One region of the Paenibacillus sp. YYML68 genome, then DNA from elsewhere that is predicted to be linked to it. Evidence: a T-box and tRNA genes for the amino acid it is inferred to sense, from the RefSeq annotation. Region 1 holds a T-box; the other holds one or more tRNA genes.
The links. The T-box of region 1 lies ahead of PAE68_RS17475 (valine--tRNA ligase). A T-box ahead of a tRNA ligase gene usually reads a tRNA of that ligase, here a tRNA-Val.
Positions count from the first base shown of each region.

Region 2: it has a tRNA-Val gene. The T-box ahead of PAE68_RS17475 (valine--tRNA ligase) is inferred to sense a tRNA for this amino acid. The anticodon was not compared.

Region 1 is NZ_BQYI01000001.1:3,887,317-3,899,032, forward strand. It holds gene PAE68_RS17475 (valine--tRNA ligase) at 1-1,944, opposite strand, end outside; T-box leader at 2,086-2,354, opposite strand; gene PAE68_RS17480 (LysM peptidoglycan-binding domain-containing protein) at 2,488-3,615, opposite strand; gene PAE68_RS17485 (RluA family pseudouridine synthase) at 3,718-4,611, opposite strand; gene PAE68_RS17490 (hypothetical protein) at 4,608-4,766, opposite strand; gene PAE68_RS17495 (phosphodiester glycosidase family protein) at 4,971-6,674, shown strand; gene PAE68_RS17500 (hypothetical protein) at 6,809-7,639, opposite strand; gene hemL (glutamate-1-semialdehyde 2,1-aminomutase) at 7,897-9,198, opposite strand; gene PAE68_RS17510 (Crp/Fnr family transcriptional regulator) at 9,333-9,995, shown strand; gene hemG (protoporphyrinogen oxidase) at 10,066-11,580, opposite strand; gene hemH (ferrochelatase) at 11,580-11,716, opposite strand, start outside.
Region 2 is NZ_BQYI01000001.1:3,147,861-3,159,576, forward strand. It holds gene PAE68_RS14295 (DUF3892 domain-containing protein) at 1-161, shown strand, start outside; gene PAE68_RS14300 (ATP-binding protein) at 330-1,955, shown strand; gene PAE68_RS14305 (divergent PAP2 family protein) at 1,939-2,451, opposite strand; gene PAE68_RS14310 (DUF1811 family protein) at 2,530-2,823, opposite strand; gene PAE68_RS14315 (hypothetical protein) at 2,992-3,213, shown strand; gene PAE68_RS14320 (PilZ domain-containing protein) at 3,338-3,799, shown strand; gene PAE68_RS14325 (hypothetical protein) at 3,782-4,717, opposite strand; tRNA gene PAE68_RS14330 (tRNA-Val) at 4,915-4,987, shown strand; gene PAE68_RS14335 (hypothetical protein) at 5,191-5,427, opposite strand; cyclic di-GMP riboswitch class II at 5,658-5,742, shown strand; gene PAE68_RS14340 (hypothetical protein) at 5,789-5,977, shown strand; gene PAE68_RS14345 (DUF2243 domain-containing protein) at 6,038-6,424, opposite strand; gene PAE68_RS14350 (hypothetical protein) at 6,637-6,816, shown strand; gene PAE68_RS14355 (hypothetical protein) at 6,874-7,107, opposite strand; gene sda (sporulation histidine kinase inhibitor Sda) at 7,351-7,512, shown strand; gene PAE68_RS14365 (hypothetical protein) at 7,606-7,824, opposite strand; gene PAE68_RS14370 (hypothetical protein) at 8,146-8,349, opposite strand; gene PAE68_RS14375 (uracil-DNA glycosylase) at 8,372-8,569, opposite strand; gene PAE68_RS14380 (VOC family protein) at 8,581-8,973, opposite strand; gene PAE68_RS14385 (spore germination protein GerPE) at 9,177-9,575, opposite strand; gene PAE68_RS14390 (spore gernimation protein GerPD) at 9,576-9,764, opposite strand; gene gerPC (spore germination protein GerPC) at 9,739-10,362, opposite strand; gene PAE68_RS14400 (spore germination protein GerPB) at 10,378-10,605, opposite strand; gene PAE68_RS14405 (spore germination protein) at 10,623-10,844, opposite strand; gene PAE68_RS14410 (Hsp20/alpha crystallin family protein) at 10,982-11,455, shown strand; gene PAE68_RS14415 (spore germination protein) at 11,567-11,716, opposite strand, start outside.

The DNA of each region.
Region 1 (11,716 bases):
GAGCAGTCTTCCCGTTTCACCGAACTCATAGACATCGATCAGGCGCGTTACATCGCGAACCGTCTCGTTCAAGCGGTGCAGAATCCAACGGTCCGCCGTACCGAGCTTGCCGCTAAGGTCAATATCGCTCACCGCGAAGTCTCCCAGATTCATGAGGGCGAAGCGGGATGCGTTCCATATTTTATTGGCAAAATTACGCGCCTGCTCAACCTTCTCCCAACGGAAGCGAAGGTCCTGACCTGGCGTCGAAGAGGTCGATAGCATGAAGCGCATCGCATCCGCGCCATACTTCTCGATGACCTCGATCGGATCAACCCCGTTGCCGAGCGACTTCGACATCTTCCGTCCCTCCGCGTCGCGGACAAGACCGTGCACCAGCACGTCCTGGAACGGAATGCGGTCTGTAAACTCTAGGGAGCTGAACACCATGCGCGCTACCCAGAAATAGATGATGTCATAGCCGGTTACGAGCAGGCTGTTCGGGAAAAAGCGCTTGAAGTCAGCCGCTTCCTCATCCGGCCAGCCCATCGTCGAGAACGGCCACAGCGCCGAGCTGAACCATGTGTCGAGCACGTCCTCGTCCTGCTTCATATGGGTGCCGCCGCAGGATGGACATACAGACGTCTCCTCGCGAGCGACGACCATCTCGTTGCAATCCTGACAATACCAAGCCGGAATACGGTGTCCCCACCACAGCTGGCGGGAGATGCACCAGTCGCGCACATTCTCGATCCAGTGCAAATATATTTTCTCGAAGCGATCCGGTACGAAGTTAACGCCTTCGCCTGACTTCTGCGCATCGACAGCGCGGTCGGCGAGCGGCTTCATCTTCACGAACCATTGCGTCGACAAATACGGCTCGATCACCGCACCGCTGCGCTCGCTATGGCCGACCTGGTGCGTATGCTCCTCGATCTTCACAAGAACGCCGAGCTCCAACATGTCTGCGACAATCTGCTTGCGGCACTCGAAGCGGTCGAGTCCTTGATATTTGCCTGCATTCGCATTCATCTTGCCCGATTCGTCCATGACGAGCACCTGAGGCAAACTGTGGCGATTGCCGACCTCGAAGTCGTTCGGATCGTGCGCTGGCGTAATCTTCACCGCACCGCTCCCGAACTCCTTCTCCACGTACTCGTCGCCGATGATCGGAATTTCGCGTTCGACAATCGGGAGCACGAGCGTCTTGCCGATCAGATGCTTATAGCGCTCATCCTCCGGATGGACAGCTACCGCTGTATCGCCCAGCATCGTCTCCGGACGGGTCGTCGCCACGATGATCGATTCGCTGCTGTCCTTCACCGTATACTTCAGATGATACAGCGCGCCTTGAACCTCTTTATATTCGACCTCAATATCCGACAGCGCCGTGCGGGCGGCCGGGTCCCAGTTAATAATATATTTGCCGCGATAAATAAGTCCCTTCTCATACAGACGAACGAACACCTCGCGAACCGCCTTCGACAGCCCCTCATCGAGGGTGAAGCGCTCCCGCGAATAGTCGAGGGAGAAGCCCATCTTCGCCCACTGCTCGTGAATCGTGTTCGCGTACAGCTCCTTCCACTCCCACACCTTCTCGAGAAACTTCTCGCGTCCGAGGTCGTAGCGCGTCACGCCTTCCTCACGCAGCTTCTGCTCCACCTTCGTCTGCGTCGCGATGCCCGCGTGGTCGGTGCCCGGCATCCAGAGTGCGTCATAGCCCTGCATCCGCTTCGCGCGGATCATAATGTCCTGCAGCGTGCAATCGAGCGCATGCCCGATATGGAGCATCCCGGTCACGTTCGGCGGCGGGATGACGATGCTGTACGGCTTCGCCTCCGGACGCTGTCCTGCCTTGAAATATTGGCCCTCGAGCCAATAATCGTACCATTTCTTCTCGCTTACCTTCGGGTCGTACGTCGTCGGCATTGCCGTCTCCGGCGCCGCTTGCTTGTTCTGTTCCATGCATCTTCTCTCCTTGTCACAAGTTGTCATACACTAGACCTGCACCTGCGTAGCAGGCTCCGAAGCAGCTCGGACCGTACTGCAGGTGTTTGATTAATACCATTAACTATTCGTATGTTGAACAAAAAAAGCCCGCCGCCCGTAAAGGACGAAGGCTTTCGCATCCGTGGTACCACCTTTATTCCGCAGTCTATGCCGCCTTAGACCTGTCCATGTGACAACAAGCAGGCTAGGCGCATCCATTGCGGCGCTCGAACAGATAACGGCTGTGACCGGCCGAATCTAAGCATCGCTTCAATTCGGCAACTCCGGGGCGACTTCGACAGGTACATCCTGCAGAACCTCTCAGCTGGTGCCGGCTCCGCTCTCTGAAGGGCTCGCTGCCTACTATTCCCTTTCCACGTTATTACAGCATCTTCATGCGTATTATCATAAACAATCGAGGCGTCAGAGTCAACATGTCGAGCACTCGACTTCGCGCGAATACGAATAACCCGGAAAGCCTCAGAGGCCGTCCGGGTGCTCGTGCACAAGTATGAAGTCTTATCTCGGAATACGAACGATTTGACCGACTGCAATGTCATTATCGCCAAGACGGTTGTAGAGCACGATTTCTCTCGCGTTCACGTTGTATTTCTTCGCGATTGACTCCAGCGTGTCGTCCTTCTGCACGATAACCATACGCAGCTTGCGGAATTGCTGCTGCTCGTCGCTTGTGCTAAGCAGCATGCTCTTCCACTCCACACGCTCTGCGGCTGTCGTCGCAGGTGCGGCTACAGCTTGCTGCTGCGCGGCAGGCTGATCTCCTTGCGACTTCGCACCGCTGAAGCTCATGAGCGAGGCGATGCCGCCTGGTGCCTTGGCAGCTGGTGCTGCGTCCACGGCAGGCTTCTTCGCGCCGAATGCGACCTTGAGCTCCTTCTTCTCCTCGACTGCTGCGATCGGCTGCTCCGCTTGCACCGGAACAGGCACAGCAGACGCCTCCGCGTTCATCGCTGCCTCAGATGCTTGCTCGACAGCCTCAAGTGCAGCTGGTGCTGCTGGTGCCGCTTGCGGCTCTGCGGCGCTTACCGGCTCGACGCGCTCGGCATCGCTGCTGGCAGCAGTCGCATCCTGAGGAGCTTCCTCCTCGCTAGCGGCTGAACGCATCGCAGGCTGCGCTTGCTCAGACTGCTGTGCCCATTGCTGCCAATCGGAGCGAGCTGGCGCTGCATCGCTGGCGCTCTCCGAGCGCTGCGGCTGCGTCTCCAGCGGTGTCGCGCTGTCCTGACGGCGGCTGTCCGGCTCCCAGCTCTGCTCATCGTTAGCTGGCAGCTCCAGACCGTTCAGCGAGAGCACACCGGTGATGTTCAAGCTGCGGGACGTCAGCAGATCGACATCGAAGTTGTCGATTTCAACGGAGATGTCCTCAACGCGCGCTACGCGGCTCATCGGCAACGTAATTTCAACCGGAATCAGATGCTCCAGCGTCTGTCCCTCCTGCTGCTGCTCATCCGTATACGTTCCGCTCAGAAGTAGGTTGCCCCGCAGTACAGCTTGTTCCCCTTGCGAGATGACCTGAATATGAGGAACCAGCTCCACGCCCTCCAGCGCCTGGATGCCGAGCACTCCCTCATGAAGATGAACACGCTCATAAATATCGAATCGCAGTCCGTTTTGTTCTGTAGCCAATGTGTAATCCTCCCTTTCGTATTTCTACCTTTTCTCGCGAAAAGAAATACTAGTGCCGTCGTCTATCTCATTTATATGGCACTGCCGAGAGGAGCATGACTACTATTTTTTCAACCGTTGCAGCAGCGCGTGGAAATCGTCCGGCCACGGCGCCTCTACCTCGATAAGCTCGCTCGTAAGTGGATGCGGGAACGCAAGATGTTCGCCGTGCAGCGCCTGACGCCCGATGGCATCCGGCTTCCCTCCATATAATAGGTCGCCGTACAGCGGGTGTCCGGCATCGCTCAGATGCACCCGAATCTGATGCGTCCGCCCCGTCTCCAGCCGCAGTCGGACGAGCGAAGCGTCTCGGTACGTCTCTAGCCGTTCGAACCGTGTGACCGCATGCTCCCCCCGCGGCGACACGCGGCGCCTCGTCGGATGGTGACGATCCCGCCCGATCGGCGCATCGATGCGTCCCGCTGCCTTAGCCAGTCTGCCTTGCACGACCGCTATGTACGTACGGCCGATCGCCTTCTCCCGCATCGCAGCGTCCAGCACCGTCTGCACCCAGGCGTGCTTAGCGAACAACACCGGGCCTGTCGTATCCTCGTCAAGCCGATGAATGTGCCGCGCTCTCACACGCTGTCCATCCGATGCCAGCAAGTAATCGACCGCCTGCAGCAGTGTACCCCGTTCACCCGCCTCCGTCGGATGCACCTTCATACCCGCAGGCTTGCTCACCACGAGCGCGAAGTCGTCCTCATACAGGATCGCGACATCGCCGCGTCCTCCAGCCTCTGCGTCGAGCTCGCAGACCGTGTCCGCTGGCTCATCAGGAAACAGCTTCAACAGAAGCCTCCTGCCCTTCCACTGCAGCCCCTCCTGCCGCAGAAGCGTGCGGCTCCACTTCTCCCCGATGATTGCTGCGGCTTGCTTCGCCGCTTGTTCAACTGATTCCAGCGTATCTGCCACCTCAAGCTCAAGCCATTCGCCCTTGCGCCGCCAATGCATCATCGAGCTTCCTCCTCCAGACGCCCGCCGGCGTGCTTGCTCTCTTGGCGCACCTTCAGCCATTGATACGCGACCAGCATGACAAGTGCGGCTGCGAACAAGCCGAATACGACATACAGCTCGAACGGAATTCCATAAAAACTATATTTTTTTAACACATAAGCCGCCCCTGTCCTTGATATATGTGAATGAACACGTTCCTCACATTTTACCAAAGCAGATCCATTCCGCAAAGCGGTTACACTGCCAGGTACACCTTTACTTACAATTCGGGTGATCTATTAAATAGGTGGTAATTATGATAGAATGTGAGAAGAATTGTCGATAAAAGAAAGCAAATATTTGCTTGGGAGTGGAGAATATTGAAGGGCCAATTGCTAGCTGTTCGAAAATGGGGCTGGCTGAAGAAGATTTTATTTGCGATCGCTCTGCTTACCTTTATGACATCGAGCTTTTTGTACTTAACGCCTCCAGGTGGAGATATGCGAATGTGGATGGCCGAGACGGTCATTACGACGCAGCATCGCAGCTGGGCATGGATATTCGTCGGCGCCGAGCGGCGCGACCAGATGGTGCAGAAGATGCACAATGACATCGAGGATGCGGCGAAGGAGAAGCAGGACCTGAATCTGGTCAAAATTCGCAAAAACGGCGAAAAGGCGCGATCCATCGATGAGCTCATCAAGGTCGAGGATATTTCCGGACAGTTCTGGAAGGGCAAAAAAATGTACGTGTACGACCCGACCACGATCAAAATTATGACGCCTCACAAGCCGGGTGAGGGTGAACGGATCAGCTCCATGGTGACGCGCACCGGAGCGGTCGCCGGCGTGAACGGCGGCGCCTTCGACGACCCTGAGGGACTCGGCAACGGCTTCGCGGCAATCGGGTTTATTATCTCGGACGGCGAAATCATTTTTACCGACAAGGACGGCTCGATCCCGCAGCACATCGTCGGCTTCACCCGCGAGGGCCAGCTCGTCGTCGGTAAGTACGATGCGTTCCAGCTTCGCGACATGGGCGTATCCGAGGCGGTCTCGTTCTACCCTCGTCTCATCGCTAACGGCAAGCCGCTCATTACGAACGGCGACGGCGGCTGGGGACGCGCACCACGGACAGCGGTCGGACAGAAGGCGGACGGAACGGTCATCTTCCTCGTCATCGACGGTCGCCAATCGCATAGCGTCGGCGCTACGCTGAAGGAGCTGCAGGATCTGTTCCTCGAGGAAGGTGTCGTGAATGCGGGCAACCTCGACGGCGGCGCCTCCTCCGAGCTTGTCGTAGACGGCGAGCTGCTGACGAAGCCATCGAGCCGTTACGGCGAACGACGACTGCCTTCCGCCTTCCTCGTCTACGATGATCCGTCATCGGTGAAGGCAACGCGAGTATGGGACGGCGTCGACAAGATCGATGCGGGCGGCTCGCACGACCATCCGGATTTTCTGCGCGAGCAGGCTGAGAAGAAGGCCCGGCAGCAGCAAGGGCAGACGACGCCGAAGACGACAGATCCGAAGGACGGCGCTCAAGGCACACAAGAAGGCAAGACCAGCACGCCGCAGACAGGCGCTGCGGGCGACGGTAATGCCTCAGGCGGCACAGCGAGCAAGGGCAAGGACGCTACGAACGGAACTGGCAGCACGAGCTCAGGCACAGGCGCGAATGGCAAAGCGACCTCGCCAGCGGCTCCGAACGGGACTGGCGCATCTTCATCGGGTACGTCGAAGCAGCCGACGAACGGCGGAGCAGATGATGAAGGCTCCAGCAGCACGACCGGCAATGGTGGTAGCGGTAGTCATGACGCTTCGGCAGGCAGTACGAGGTCGCCGAATGATGCATCAGGTGCAAGCTCTGGAGCGAATACGGGAGCCGGAACATCCGGCTCCTCACAGTCAGCCGGCACGCCAGCAACGCAGGACAAGCAGGACGACACAGCAGGCAAGACTGCTCCGAGCAATACTGGTGCCAGTGGGACAAGCTCCGGCAGCTCTGCAGGCTCTACGTCCAGCTCATCCGTTCAGTCGCAGGACGTGAAGGTCGCTCCGTCTATGAAGCTCGACGCGCAATAGATTACATACGAGTATGTACAGTTTTATTGAACACGGACTGACTCACGCTGTGCTGCGAGCTCACAACGCAAGTCAATCCGCATCGCCCTGACAATTGATTGTCAGGGATTTTTTTACTACCATCACATTTTGAGCTACGTGTTCATTTCCGCACCTGTCAGCGTTCCACGGTTAATCATGATCGTCTGATTACCGCTAAGGCTATTACCAGTTGCAACCAGTCTGTACGTACGCATACCGACAATCGGAGCGTCATCGCAGCCGATCATCGCTGTCGTAATTGGACTGTTCGCTGATACAGGCGTGTCACTGGCAGACTCAATTAAGGTGTTATCATCACGGAAGAACTGGAACGTAATTGTCGGGTTCGCCGAGCTCGGCAGCCATGTGATCGAGGTCGTCAGCCAAACCACATTATTCGCCTCATCCACGTTCAACGTCACAGACCCGAGATTCGCCATCGGAACTTCTGCTGTCAGTAAGTTATTCGCAAACTTCACACATTCAAACTCAATGAGGACACCTGGTGTCCCTGCAGGTCCTTGTGGTCCTTGTGGTCCTTGTGGTCCTTGTGGTCCTTGTGGTCCTTGTGGTCCTTGTGGTCCTTGAGCACCTTGAGGTCCTTGAGCGCCTTGAGGGCCTTGAGGGCCTTCAGGTCCTTGTGGCCCTGCTGCTCCAGCTGGCCCCTGTGGTCCTGCAGGACCCTGTGCCCCTGTTAAGCCCTGCGGACCTGTCATCCCTTGCGGACCAATCGGTCCTGCCGGGCCTTGTGGTCCTTGAGGACCTTGAGCACCTGCAGGTCCTGCTGGACCGGACCGTCCCTGCGGTCCTACGGGTGCGAATATTTTGACCTTCGTCGGACAGCATTTCAATACTTTACTGCGCTTCACATGAGTACTTTTTTTGCCCGGACACAATGGTTTCTTCTTGACCGGGTTAACTGGCTTCCTACACTTCGACTTCATATTCCATCCACCTCCTGGTATTTGTACACGATAGCATATGTACATCTACTGGAAATCGTTTGGATAAGCACCTATAAGTCCGGGTATAAGCGCCTCAATTATGAATGCTAATTGAATGATGGTTGTCCATAGGGCGATCGATCGGCTAGTTCGTCGCCACTCGTGCGTGGCGGACAAATAAAGGACCTGAACGGTTGAGTCGTTCAGGTCCTTCAATATAGCCAAGTTCGGATGATACTTCACGTTGAAGCTTAAGTCTACAGTCGCTGCAACGCCCGGCGCTGAGCTTCGATCGTCGCCTCAACGACATCGTCCCCATGCGCGGTAGAGACGAACATGCCCTCGAACTGCGACGGCGGCAAGCTGACTCCCTCGTCCAGCATCGCGGCAAAATAACGATTGAACCGCTGAAGGTCCGAGCGCTTCGCGGACTCATAGTCCGTCACCGGCTCTGCCGTGAAGAACGGACATACCATCGACCCGACCCGATTGATCGTCAGCTCAATGCCCAGCTCCTTGGCATTCGCAAGGAAGCCCTCCTCGATACGCGCAGAGCGGCGCTCAAGCTGCTCGTATACGCCCGGCTCACCGAGCAGCTTCAGTGTCGTATAGCCTGCTGCCATGGCGAGCGGATTGCCCGACAGCGTCCCCGCCTGGTAGATCGGCCCAACTGGCGCAATATGCTCCATAATCTCCCGCTTGCCGCCGTAAGCACCGACCGGAAGCCCGCCGCCGATCACTTTGCCTAGACACGTCAAGTCTGGTGTAATGCCATACAGCCCTTGTGCGCTGTGCAGACCGACGCGGAAGCCGGTCATCACCTCATCGAAGATGAGCACGCTACCGTATTGCAGCGTAATGTCCCGCAACCCTTGCAAATACCCTTCCGCAGGAGGTACGACTCCCATGTTGCCAGCTATCGGCTCTACAATAACTGCCGCGATGTCATCCCCGTACCGCTCGAACGCCACCTTCACCGATTCCATATCGTTATAAGGCACCGTAATCGTATTGACGGCAATGCTCTCCGGCACGCCAGGGCTGTCGGGCAAGCCCAGCGTCGCGACACCAGAGCCAGCCTTAATCAGCAGCGAGTCGGCATGGCCGTGGTAGCAGCCCTCGAACTTCAAGATCTTGCTGCGACCTGTATAACCTCTCGCGAGGCGCAAGGCGCTCATCGTCGCCTCCGTACCGGAGCTGACCATCCGCACTAGCTCCATCGACGGCACGCGTTCCAGCACGAGCTTCGCCATCTCCGTCTCTAGCTCGGTAGGAGCGCCGAAGCTCGTCCCATGCTCCGCCGCCTGCTTGATCGCCTCTATTACCTGCGGGTGGGCGTGACCGAGGATAAGCGGTCCCCACGAGCCGATATAGTCAATGAACTCATTGCCGTCTATATCCTTCACATAAGCGCCTGCTCCGCTTTTCATGAACAACGGGGTCAAGCCGACCGACTTGAACGCTCGTACAGGGCTGTTCACCCCTCCTGGTATGTACTGCTTCGCCTCGGCAAATGCTTGCGCAGACCGTGCATCCGTCCGTTTGTGCATCTCGTTCATCGTTAAGCTCCTTTACGAAGATATCACTTGAAAACACCGATCAAGCCATATATAATTATCCGCAAAATCATCCCCTGGCTGCGGCTCTAAGCCGTCCGTGTCCAGCACCATTCCCCCTGAAACGAGAGGATCGCATGATCGACATATTATCCAAGGTACCTTTATTTCAAGGCATGAACCCGCATCAGCTCGTCGCCATCTCCAATATTTGTCAGAAGAAGACGTTCAAGGCGTACACGACTCTGTTTCAAGAGAAGGACGTAGGCTCCATCTTCTATATCGTACATACCGGCTCGGTCAAAATATATACAAGCTCGAACACAGGTGAAGAAAAAATATTATCCGTCATTCAAGCCGGAGAAAGCTTCGGAGAGCTGTCCTTGATCGACGGCAAGCCGCGCTCAGCCTCCGCCCAGACGCTGGAGGAAAGCAGTCTGATCGCCATTAGCGCCCAGAACTTCCTCGCGCTGCTGCGCTCCAACTTCGATATGAGCCTGATCATCATGCAGGAGCTGTGCAGCCGTCTGCGGGATACGAATCAGCATGTATACGACCTGACGTTCCTCGATGCGCGTAGCCGTGTTATTAAGAGCCTAATTAAGCTGGCCAATAAGAACGGGAGCCGAAGCGGCAGTCTCATCACGATCCGCATGACGCTCAATTATGACGAGGTGTCGCAGATGGCCGGTGTCAACAAGCCCATCTTAATGCAGGTCATACGCGATTTTCAGGACAAGCAGATCATTACGTTCCGTGGTTCAGACATCGTGCTTGATCTGGCGAAGCTGCGAGGGTAGGAGACACAGTAGCGGCTCGCATAATAGCGGCAGCTCTTGCTCAGCATAACACAGCCACAAGCCCGGCGACTTACACCGGGCTTGTCTCAGCATCAGCCTCGGACTTAGCCTCCACTAGGCGCTTGACCAGCTCAGCGCCCGCCTCCCTGCCTTGTCTCACACAATCGGGAAGCCCGACTCCATGGAACGCCGCCCCGGTTACGAGCACATGCGGCATCGCCGTCCGTATACTCTCTCTCACCTTGCGAACACGCTCAAGATGACCGACCGGATATTGCGGCATTGACCGCATTAGCGGTGTCAGCTCGGTGAATAACGGCTCAGCCGATATGCCCATCGTCTCCAACAGATCGCGCTTGACTGCGCGAATGACCTCATCTGCAGACATGTGGAGCCATCTGTCGTCCCCAGCACGCCCGACGTAGCAGCGCAGCAGTACCTTGCCGGCTGGAGCCGTGTGCAGCCATTTTTTCGACGTCCATGTGCACGCCGTAATGAATCTGCCTTCCCTGCGCGGCACGACGAAGCCCGAGCCGTCCAGACGATGCGCGATGTCACTCTCGTCATAAGCAAGCACGACGTTCGCCACCGATACATACTCCATCTCCCGAAGCTGTCGCGCCACTGGAATCGTCTTCTCCAGCAGCTCTGCCGCACCGTAAGAGGGCAGTGTGACGATGACGCCGCCCGCTTCCTCCAGCTCGCCGTCCGTACGAACGAGCCTATAGGCTGATGGCGAAGCCTCTGACGCCGGTTCGGCCTCTTGGACGACCTCCACCTTCTCTATCGAACGAATGCCGCAATCCTTCACGAAGCGCACGTTGTCGAGCGAATCGATCAAGCCGTTCACCACCGTATCCAGCCCATCCTTGAACGTCAGGAACGTCGTGTTGCGGGCGTATTCAGGCAAGCTGCGGCTCTCCTCGCCACCAGCCTTCCGATTGTGCATCATACCGAGAATGAGACTCCGGTGCTTCTGCTCAATCGAATGAAATTGCGGGAAGGTCGCTCTTAAGCTTAAGGCGTACGTATCGCCTGCGTAGATGCCAGCGAGGAGCGGCTCAGCGATCTGCGTCAGTACCTCACGGCCAAGACGCCGCTCCAGGAAGCTGCCCAGCGACTCATCCGCTTGGTCCTCTCGCCTTGGCAGCAACAGGTCCAGCATCGCTCTTGCTTTGCCTGCTGGCGATAGCAGACTCGTACGCGCGAACGGCAACAGCTGCGTCGGAATACCGAGCATCAAGCCTGGTGGCATCCGGTGCAGCTTCCCGCGCGTCAGAATGTACGTCTTCTTCGCCTCGGGATTCGTGCCGGTCAGCTGATCCTCGAGCCCCAGCTCCTTCGCCAGGTCCGCCATCGCGAGCTTGCGGGCCAGGAACGAATCTGGCCCACGTTCAATAATGAAGCCGTCCCGCCGTAGCGTGTTGATCTTACCGCCGAACTTGTCGCTCTTCTCGTATACAGTTATGCGATGAGCACGTCCGCTCTGCTCGAGCTGCTTCTTCGCCTCGTAAGCCGCAGTAAGACCGGTTATGCCACCGCCGATGATGACCAGATGAAGCGGCTTCCCTGCCCTGTCGCTCATTAGCCCTTCACCGCATTCGTCAGCAGAGCATGGACCACTTCGCCGAGCGTCTCCATATACAGTGGATCTGTATTGAGCGAGCGCGTCCGCTCGAAGCGAAGACCCAGCTCCTCGGCCGTCCGCTTCGCTTCAATAT
Region 2 (11,716 bases), 740 kb from region 1:
CCTCCGGACAAGTCGTCGATTACAAGGAAGCTCAATTTATGGCAAAAAACGGACAGATCGACAACGTTAACGTATTTCGCGGCCGTGACGGCGAGGAGCACCTTCGCTCCAATCCGGATGGCGATCCGACGAACAACCTGGACAATTTGCCAGGCTTCTAATTGTATTTTCAATATGATGTTGTCGTAGCCGGCCCTCTGAGGTCCGGCTTTTTCGTATGGCAAAGCTTTTTTTAGAATAAAGTTTTTGACCTGCAGAAGGAATTTTCCTACTCCAAAAAGAAGTAATACATATAAAATTTTGTATATTTTAGGAGTTGGAGCTTCTGCATGAAAAGTCACAGCGGCTTTATCCTGTATATCGTACTCGTATCAACCTGGTCCATAATGAGCGGTAGCGCATGGAACATTCCTCTACTTCTCGCATTCTCCCTGCTCTATGCCGCCACCTTTCTCGTTAAGCAACCTCCATCCTTCGTCTTCAATGTTCAGCCAATGCTGGTCGTTGCCATCCATGCTGCCAGCCTCACCCATTGGGTGCTGCCGCTATATTTCTTACATATGATCGAGCTACACAAGCGGTTCCACCGACGTTCCACAGCGACATTGCTGAGCGTCATATTCATCGTCCCTTATATTGTCATATCGGCAATTACCCGTCATGGGAACAGCTTGCCTAACATAGCATTCGAAACGGCTACCTGCCTCGTGCTTGGCTTCATGTTCGGCAGTCTGATCAAGAGCATGGAGCTTCAGAAGCAGCTGCTGGACAGTGAGAAGAAGCATCTAAGCACACATGACCCACTTACAGGCTTGTACAACTTCCAAGAATTCCACAGACAGACGGAGCTGCTCGTGAACGATGGTAAGCCTATCTTGCTCATATTGGCTGACTGCAAAGATCTGAAGTCACTGAACACGAGCACCGGCTTCCAGGGCGTCAACGATATACTGAAGCAGGCTGCTCAGCTGCTGCGCATTATGTTTCCACAGAGCTCTCTGATCAGCCGCTATGGCGGCGATGAGTTCGCGATCGTCATCGACAACCCACACAAGCAGACGCTTCATACCATTACGCAGCTGCTGTCTATGGAGTTCCCGAAGCTGACCGGTATCGAAATTAACTTCGGCATCGCCTCGTTCCCGCAGGACGGAAAGACGAAGGATGATCTGCTTGCTGTCGCCGAGAGCCACTTATACATGATGAAGAGAGAGACGTGGCTGAAGCGTGAGGAGCATATGCTGCGCAGCGAGAAGCTACGCGTTGTCGGAGAGCTCGCATCCGGCATGGCGCACGAAATTCGCAACCCGCTTACGACTATTAAGGGCTTCATTCAATTGTCCAAGGCCGAGCGCTACAATATTGAGCCGTGGTACGAGCTGATCATGGATGAGATCAATCGGATGAGTATGCTTACTGCGGAGTTTTTACAATTTTCCAGACCACATATTACGTCATATAAGGTGCACTCTCTACGTTCTTGTGTGCAACGCGTCATCTCCCTGCTTGAATCCGAAGCAACGCGACTTGGACATAAGCTAGACTTTCAACCTGATCGTTATGAACTCCTCATGCGTATGGATCAGGATAAGATGCTGCAGCTGCTGCTGAACCTCGTCAAGAACGCACTGGAAGCTATGGAGGAGCAAGGAACGGTTGATATTAAGCTGTACCCGGTTGATCGCCATGCAGTTATAGAGATTATGGATGATGGAAAAGGTATTCCGGAGGGAGAATTGGATAAGATTTTCATTCCGTTCTACACAACGAAGGATTCAGGAACAGGACTCGGCTTATCGATCTGTCATAAAATTGTTCAAGATCATGAAGGCACCATTGAAGTGGAAAGCCTCGTCGGGCTGGGAACGAAATTTACCATTACGCTCCCAACCGTCTCCATCGAGCCTCTGCAGCTTCAAGAAGCATCTGAGGACAAGGCTACCATTTCGATATAAAGGACATGATTCCATTGCTCACAGGTTCAATTTGAACGGAGCGCGACTCCGTTGCATAGCTGAGGGCACCGACGAGAGCACCAAGCAAGGCACCTCCCAGCACTTCCTCTGGCAGGTGACCTAGCCGCTCCTCAAGCTCCTGCGCACGCTTCTCATGCACATGGATAGGATGATCCTTCGTGATGTTCGCGACCGTCTCCTCCAGCTCATTGACCTCAGATGCGATTAATCCGGCATGTCTTCGAATCCCCATCGCGTCATACATGACGACAAAGCTGAGCATCGCAGATACAGCGAACAGCTCCGCGGCGAAGCCCTTCTTCAGCCCCAAATAGGTGGCAAGCGATACGACACCGGCAGCGTGGGAGCTCGGCATGCCTCCCGTACGGAACAAATCCGACCACGACCAAGCTCCCCGCTCGCGGATGTGCAGTGGCATCTTCAGCAGCTGAGCCGCACCAATTCCGACAATGGACGTCCATAACGCCCGATTCATCTGCATCACCTCATCGATTAGGATGAGACGTGCCTCCTCATTCTATTCCGAGGTGCATAAGCCGCACACCTTCCAGATTTAGAGACGTGTGAGCTTCGAGAGTGGAAAGCTGGCCTCCGGATCGTCACCGAGCGTCCCCCATGCCATAATGCCATTGATATATTTCACCTCAAAGGGAAGCTGGACATGGTCCACCTTGTACAGACCGGGAGGGAAGTCATTAGGGTCCAGCATGTACGATTGCGCAATCGCAAGCCTCTGCCTTGCTACTGCCTGTTGACTCTCGAATTCAGAGGCTTCAATCTCACTCGTTATCGAGTTAATCTCATGCTGCAGCTCTTCTTTGTTCATTTGACTAAACAGCTTCTTCATCTTCATCATCCTTCACTACGCTTGTCTCGTAATCTTACGTACTATTTGTCGAAATAACACCGTATAAACCACACTATGTCGCGATATGTTGTAATATTCAGCTCGAATTCGTCTGTAAATAGTGGTATAATAAAGGAAACATTAGGTAACTAAAGGAGGAATTCACATATGTCTACAGAGGTCGTTTTTAACAATCAAAAAATTCCAGTTAGCTTCGTATCTTGCGATCAGAAAGCGATTCCACAGCTCATTCGTGCCTTGAAGGAAAAAGGAATGTACACCAGTCTAGCCGAAGGTCGCGAGACGATCGAACGAATCGAGCTAATCGGAAATAGTGCCGTGCTGCATCACAAAACGAACGACCGCTGCATTGAGCTACCGCTCTATTGAGCGGTTTTTTTTCGTCAGACTCCACGAATACATTGTCAAGCGAGGACCTCCTCGGTTACAATAAATGGACACGGGTAACCGTAATGCTCCACCAATTACGATTAGTGTAAAGGAATTGTAAGCCATGAGAGCCAAAACTTCCAAGTCAAACAACAAACGTCACTATTTCAGATTGACCTTCCAATCGCCGCTCGGAGCCGAGCTTAAAATTATCGGCGCCGAGGACGTCGGGGCAGAGATGAAATGGTATCAGGCTGCTCTGGTCGATCTAAGCGCTGGCGGCGCAAGATTCTACACGTCAGCTCCGCTCCCCGAGACTGAAAACTTATTAACGGAGCTGCGTTTCACCATCTTGAATGTCGAGCATAGGCCCTATGGAGTTATTGTCCGTTCTATCTTACCGGAAGCAGGGCACTATGAGTACTGTATCCAGTTCTCCTGGCAAGACTCCGAGACGAACGTATTGACCCGGATGCTGCACCAGCTGGCGCTTCGCATTCGTCGCAATCCTATCGTCTCTGGCTGTAGCTTCCTGACAGAAGAAGAGCTGGCAGCCTTCAGCCCTAACCTAACGCGCTTGACCTGACAGCCCAACCGTCACATACCTTCTACCCGAGTCCGAATGCCCGATCCAGCAGCGAAACAGCAGCTGATCGGGCTTCAGTCTGTCGTATAAATCTTTCAGGCCGATGACGGCCCCCTCCAGACCATATTTCCCGAACATCTCGAACAAGTAGGTCGTTCTGTCCGTGCTGCTCCGATTCTCGTACAGCTCATCTGCAATCCAGCTTCTAGCTTCGTCCAGTACGATCATATCCGTCCACATCGCGACTCTACCGCCAGGTCTCACCAGTGATAGTAGCAGCTTATTGTAATCCGCCAGCAGCGAGTTGCGCAGGAACTGGATCGCCTCCATCATCTGGCGCACCTCAGACTCCTTGTAACGGTCGATATAAGGCTGTACCTGCATTAATACATCCGGGTAGAACAACGCAGTATGCACGCCCGATGACATGACGAACGAGAACGTCCGGTGCAGATGCGGCAGCACTTCTAATCCTCTCACCTGAAAGCTAGCATCCCGCAACAACGCAGCAATGTCCGAAGCAGGCGCCGATGTCATCAGCAGCTCGTCCAGCTTCTCATACAGCGAAGCTTGATCCAGACAAGTATAGTCAATCCGAGATAATGACTTGATCCGACTCAAGCTGACACCCCCTTGAGCATCCAGCCATTCCTGCAGCATGTTCGGCTCCGAATCGAGCACTGTAACTTGCTGGAACGCCTTGGCCATACCCGGTATATCTACGTCTCCGTGATTGCCTGCGCCCAGCACAGCCGCCTTATCCCGCATCGGAAGGTCCGCTAGCGTATCCTCAATCAGCCGTCTGACATGGTAGCGGTGAGTGCCATATTCGTGCTCCCCCCAATCCAAGCCTTCCTGCAGCAGTGCCTGATCTCCTGCGCCTTCCGGCTGCGGGGTTGCCCAAGGGAAGTCCTTCATGCTCGCATCCTCCAATATATGTCCGTTTTGATGTTCATTATAGCATACCCGATTCCTGCGGCGACAGTACCGTCTACTGCCCCTCCTAACCCGTCGAGCTTGGTTCTGAAAAAAAGTTTGTATAAATGCTTGACACTTTCAGCCGCGCCTGTTATTATAAAAAACGTCCCCAGCAGGACATGTTAAAAAAATATTGAGACCTGTTAGCTCAGCTGGGAGAGCACCATCTTGACAGGGTGGGGGTCAGTGGTTCGAGCCCACTACAGGTCATACTAAGAAACCCTTGTATATCAAGGGTTTTTTGCTTTTGTGGATCGTTGCTCATGATCCAAACTTTCCGAAGGCCAGAAACTAAGAAGTAAAAAAACAAAGCCGAAAGTCATGAAGCTTGACTTTCGGCTTTAGTGAACCTCGAATGCCTCTAACAGCCTGACCTCGACTGTTTTTACTATGAAAACAGCCTATTTTTTATATTATAATTTCATCATCATCTTCCCCCGCTTCACCGCGAGTGAAGCCTTCACCGCCTCCGTGCGCATAACCTTGGAAGCTTGATTCGACACGAAGAACGCATCGCAATACAACAGCCGTTCCAGCGCCTGCTTCGCAGCCTGTACAGCGAGCGTCTCACACTGAAGCATATACATACAAATTCGATAGCATTCGCTCTCGTACCGGCGCAGGCCTTGCATCTTTTCCTGCACGTTCATATACATCCCCCAGCCCTAGATTACATCCCCGACTTCGCCCCTTCCTTCATTATATAGGTGTGCTTCGAGCCGTGAAGTACTATATTTTCCTAGTACCCTTCTATATCGCTATATTGGCGGTCGCATCAAAGATAAAAATTTCTTTAGCGATACAACTCTTGCCTATTCCAACTATAAACTGGTATCATCTAAAACAAGGGAAATGAACCCGATGCGAAATTGCTAACATAATTATAATAGGGAGCTATGATCTCAAACCTGTAAAGTGGGCACTTGGGTTTGAAGGAGCAAGTAGTGCAACCGACCATCTCTGTAGAGGTGGTTTTTTATTTAGTCCTAGAATATACGTGGAGGTGAATTCATGAAAGCGTTAGAGTGTGAAACCATTATGGAGCAACTGGGTCTGTCTTCTGAAAGATTGCTGCAATGGATGGAGCATCGGGAAAGTTGCTCCGAACCGGTCAGCATAATAGCAAATACCGAGCCGCTGGACGAGTCCGCGCTCCCCCCCATTGAGCGTGAGCCGGAGCAGGTAATGTTGCTCATATAATGCTCACCAGTTTCCTGCATGAGAATAACGGCAAGACGATCTCGCCCCTACCCCTATAGATCAAGCACTACGTTTCTCCTTGCGCCAAGCATACACCATTAGAACAGCTCCGGCCACCACGAACAACGGCTCCATTACATTGGCCTCAGGTCCGTTCGTAATACGGTGCAGCTGAAAGATCCAATGAAACACCACAATGTCAAAGCTTAAAAATAGTCCAGTCGACACCGCGAAGCCGTGATAAAAGGAAGAACTGCAGCGCTTACGTATAACTATCATAAGCGCGAACAAAATCAGAACCCCGATCATCACTGATCCAATTCGTCCTTGCATCGTCGTCGCCTTCAGACCAGCCGCAAGAGCAGAGCTCAAGTGACCGAATTGTATCGTAAGTAAAAAGCCGAAAAACACCCCTAGCCAACGCTTCAGCAGGACCACCTCTTTCATCCTATCATCATACATAAAGATGAACAGACTATCAATAGAACCCTTCTTTCACCAGAATTCCTACTCATTCCTCATCAAGCGCGTCTATTCAACAAAATAACACATGAAATAAATTGTTAACGTAGTGTAAATTGTGACACCTTTTTTTGTAAAAACATCCTATAATACAATATACAAAAAGGTAGAACATGTACACAAGGAGTCGATGTCAGATGATCGTCATGAACACTTGGGAGCTATACCAAAAGCTGAAGAGCGGAGAAATCGCAACTTGTATCGAGGATGGCAAAAAAGCGAAGCGCATCTATGGTGATCTGATATGGAAGGATCGTTACGAGCAGCCTGTGCTGGACCGCACCTTCTGGGGAAGACGCTGGGTCGTACAGAAGTAGTAAGAGCCTAGACGTTGAAGCTTAACGGACGAAGCACGCGGGGACGGCGTTCATGAATCAGCTGCTCCCCGCATCCAAGCTTTGCATATGGTTTGCCTCGGCGCCCAACCAACCACCGGAAGTCCGCCCTGCTCGCCCCACCGTTCGATTCCTCTTTACCTGTGAGCCCACAGCACCTTCTTGGCCGCTTCGATCGTTTTCCCCTGTCACATGAGCATCATTAGCCTCACGGCTCGCCTGCATCGCCTTCAAGTATTCGAAAGCTTCCTCAAAATCTGCAAAATGATTCATGTTGTCCCTCCCGAATAATCTCTTGTCTCTTATTACCTCAATAATTGAAGTCTTAAACAAAAGAATACGCCCCTTCCAGCCATCCTGAGCCGAATATGGAGCCGAGGTTTACATTTCTAACGTTTATTTAACATCTGTCTACGAACGAATTAAACAATTCGCATGTATGATAATCCCATACAAGACAGATTGAATAACGTTGCTGCTAACACGGCGCTTTCATCCAGATAGGAGACTGAGACAATGGATAAGCTGAGTGATCAAATGCTGCTGGACACTTACGCCACAGCTCTGCGCCAAGGCTTGGATCACGCCTTCATCAAATTGCTGCTTGCCGAAATCAGGCGCAGAGGCCTTAGTCTGCCTCACGAAAGGACCTACAGAAGATCAAGAGCCTTAGGCTAAACCGTTATGCAGCACCCCTAGGCAAAATAGGACCTCAGTCTCCACATGCAAGCGGAGCTTGAGGTCCTTGCTATTAGGGCGAACGAACGGTGTCTACTCGCGGAGCGCCTCACTTAGCTTCGTTGACATCGTGGGCTTGCCCGACGATGTGGCTGCCCTTAAGAGTGCGGTCTTCAGCCTCCGATTTTCCGTGCTGAGGCGCTCAAGCTCCTCAATCGCAGCTCGGAGCAGCTGTGCATGCTGTGAGTCGTCCTCCCCCTCTAACGAGCCTCTGAGACGATCCAATACTTGTTCCAGATGATGCTCCGCCATTATGCCTACCTCCTCTCACCCGCTTCATATGCCAAGCAGGCCATGAGTCCTGATCCATATCATGGAATCATAATCCGACACCATCTTGTCATAATTCCCAACGTCCCAACATATTGTGATCTTAACCGAACCGTTCCAACACGGTATGAAGGAGAGGATCTCAATTGACTTACTATTGCATTCATTGCCGTACGCTGCATGGAGCAGCCGAAGCTACCGACACGATCATGTTCAGGACAGGCTTTCATTATATTCAAGAGGCGCGCTATCCTGCAGGCTTCTGCTCGCATCCAACGAACCATTCAGATGAAGACGAGACGATTACTTCTTGCGGCGAGAGCTCCAGTCAATGACATTGCTGCTGTCCTGCTTGTCAACCGCATTGATCTCCTCATTACGCACCATCTGAGCGAGATCGTCAATCGTCTTATTGAGCAGTTCACCCTTGTGTCGGGAAAATAACCGTCTACGTTCCTTAAGCAGCACCTCTAGCAGCAGCTTCTTCTGCGATCTGGTGAGCAGCATCAAGACGTCCTCCTAGCATGCATTATTTCTCCTCATAGGACAAGCAGGGCTTGCCCGACGATTGCAGAACGAGCTGTGAGGGCAGCGCCTGCGTCTTGAAGCCGTAGGCGCGGCAGCCCCTCGGGTAGCTCGGCTCCCAGGTCACATAATAGTGCTTGCACTTCACACAATTAATTCTCGCTTGCGGTGTAGTTGAGTTGTTCGGTTCGTTACGCTTCATCGCACGCTCCGCTACATGGCCGGCTGGAAGAACTCAATCCACTCACCGTCTGGACCGTGAAAAAAAACATATCGCGCTCCGTTCGGCAGCGTCGTAATATCTTGATCGATCAGACGCACATGTCCAAGTCCCTGAAGCCGCGCATGCTCCTTCTCGATATCGTCCACGGTAAAAGCAAGGTGTTGCACCTTCCCCTCAGCGGGCAAGCTGTCGTTGTAGCCTGTAATGAGCTCAAGCTGCGACTCGCCTTGCTCCCCGAAGCCAAGGAACGCCAGTTGAATCACACCATTCGTATGCTCAAGGCGGCCCAACAGCCGCATCCCTACGACCTCCTCATAAAACTGAATCGACGTGTCCATGTTACGAACCATGACGCCGACATGCTCGATTTTCGTTGCAGCCATGACGCCTCTCTCCCCTTCTATACATTCAATAAGTGTCGCTATGCTAGTAGTATATCATATCACCCGAGCATGAGTCCGCTTAAACAAATAGACAGCTAGGACCATGAACGCAGCTCACGTTCACAAGTCGAATAGCCCGTATACGAGGAGACACTGCTCCCTGCATACAGGCTTATACGTTCAATTTACAGCTGTGAGCCACCTTACAGTGTCTGCAGTCCTGTCAGCTTTTCGCGAATGTTTTTGACCCTCGATACCGCACGCGCGGAGCCAAGTCGGCCAATCTGAACCATCGATGCCGTGGAGATGGAGTCCACCTTGACAGTCGAGCACATGATCGACGAATCCCTATGCTGAATTACCAACTCCACTTGCTCTGCAGGCAGCAGTTCAGGAATGTCAACGGAAAAAATCGGGTACTGGGAAAGCTCCCCTTCCCGACCGTCGTACCTCGGAATTTCTCTCTGAACGGCAAGTGCCGAGCTTCTCGGATCGAAACGAACAAGATCCCCGACAAACAGTGTCGAGGAGAAGCCGACCTCGTTAACGTGCAAGTTCTGCACCCTACTCGTGCGGTGCTGAATCGGTAGCGTATCAGCCATCTATTCCTCTATCTTGGGCTGCAGCGCTGCTGAGCCGATGATTACGCTCTCAGGAGGCGTATCGAATACCGAAGACAGCGAAATCGTGTGCGCATCTCCGACAAGCAGCAGCGATGCACTCGCCACCCCTTCTGTACGGATCGAGCCTACCTGCAGCGTATGGTTAATGACCTGAAGCCGGATGCTCATGCGGATCGCCCTCCTGTTTTTGCTTCAGCAAGTATTGATGAAGACCTGCTTGAATATCACGCTTCACCTTATCTGTGATCGCTTCCTCCTGCTCCGGACGAAGCACAGCCTGCGGTGATTCGGTCATCTCCTCGATGTAGTGCTCGATGCGCGGCGCAACCTGCCCCTGCATATCCGTCACGAGCACCTCATGGAATTGACTGCCTAGCTCGACCCCATGCGCATTCTGAAGCTCCTCTAGCTCCTTCGGAATCTCTTGGAGCAGATACGTGTTCACGTTGCGCTGGATGCGCTCGAACGATTCGGACCGAGCCGTATTCGTCACGATCGCTTTACCGCCCACTGCCAGGTCTTCGATACCGCTCGAGTCGAAGCCAGAGGGCGAGATGCCGACGTTAAGCGTTCCTTCCAGCGTCTCGACCTTGAGCTGATCAAAGTTATATTCAATCTTATCAATGCGGATGCGCTCCTGCTTCTTCACAGCCTCCAGCTCCTGCGCCATCGCATCCAGCCGAAGCTCGAGACTGCGGATGCGCTCCGTTTGCCATTGTAGGTATCGATGAAGCTTCTGATAATAGGACGAATGATCGGGCTGCATGGCGAGTTCCTCCGTTTATGTGGCAGTAATGGGGAGCTGAACGAGTGGAAAAGGCTTCGGGGCCTCCGTACCTTGCTCTGTTCCAAGCTCAGGGGCGGGTCCTGTGAAGCCGCCGGTGTTGTATAAATTAGATAAGGCCCGTACAGATCCCGCAGTGCCAATCTGCAGAACGGATGAGTTGCTAATACTTCCGATCTTCATCTGATGGATGACGATATGCTGGTGAACCGTCCATGTAGACATTGATCGCAGCACCTGCCTTAATTGTTCAATGCAATATTGGAATCTGCAACATCGTTGTCGTAGGTGTTCGTCGTGCTGACATAATTGTAGGTACGCAAGTAATCGCCTGTGTTGAAGGAGCCTGCGCCTGCGAACGTTTTGGCAACCGAGATCGGGGCGACCTGCACGGAATCCCCGATGTGCACGATGGAGCTGGAGCCTACACTGTTGATCTTAATCGCGCCTACGATAGCCGGCATATGCACCCCTACCTGTCTTGGGATTTATACCAGTATATGAGGCCGTGCTGCGAAATATGTTTTCACGAAACAGCACGACCCAGCGTTCATGAGCGCCGCGCCTTGCACATATATTTGAACGTAAGGAGCTGATCACTATGAGCGGACCGAATCAATCGAATCCGAACCCTTATTTCGACGTCAACTGGAAGCAATTCGAGCAGTTTTTTGGCGGCAAGCTGCCGTTCGCCTCGAGTCAAGCTGCGAATCCGGGAGACTTATCATGGATCGACGGTTATATTAAAGAAGTGCTGCAGAAGTCGATGCCGAGGGCTGAGGTTCAGCAGCTGAAGCACCACTATCACACGGAGCTATTCGAAACCCATAAGAGTGTTATTGCGAAAATTCACGTACCCGACAAAGCCGAAGCGCGTAAAATCCGAGTACTCGTCAACATGAGCGTGCTGCGACTGGATGGCTTGCCGGACAATCGGTCCCAAACGCTGCGACTGCCTAGTCTGGTCATGCCGGGTACGTGCAAGGCGGTCTATAAGAACGGCATCCTGCAGCTGCATATGCGTAAGCAGACGTCGGAAAATCCATTTTACGAAATCGATATAAGATTTAACTAGGCAAGTATGCGAAAAAAATAAGCACATCGTTCCAAGTCTCACGGACATGGAGATGTGCTTATTGTGTTGCATGGCAAGCATCTGTATGGCAGCCCATGAGAGCCGCCTCCTCTAGTTGTTAGCCGTATTGTTGCTGTCCGCCACATCGGGATCGAACGTATTGGTGAAGCTGAACAAGGTGAACGTCGCGCTGAAATCTCCAGTGTTGCCTCCACCTGAGCCTGAAGCGGTTTTCGACGTGCTTTTCGGCGTAATCTGCAG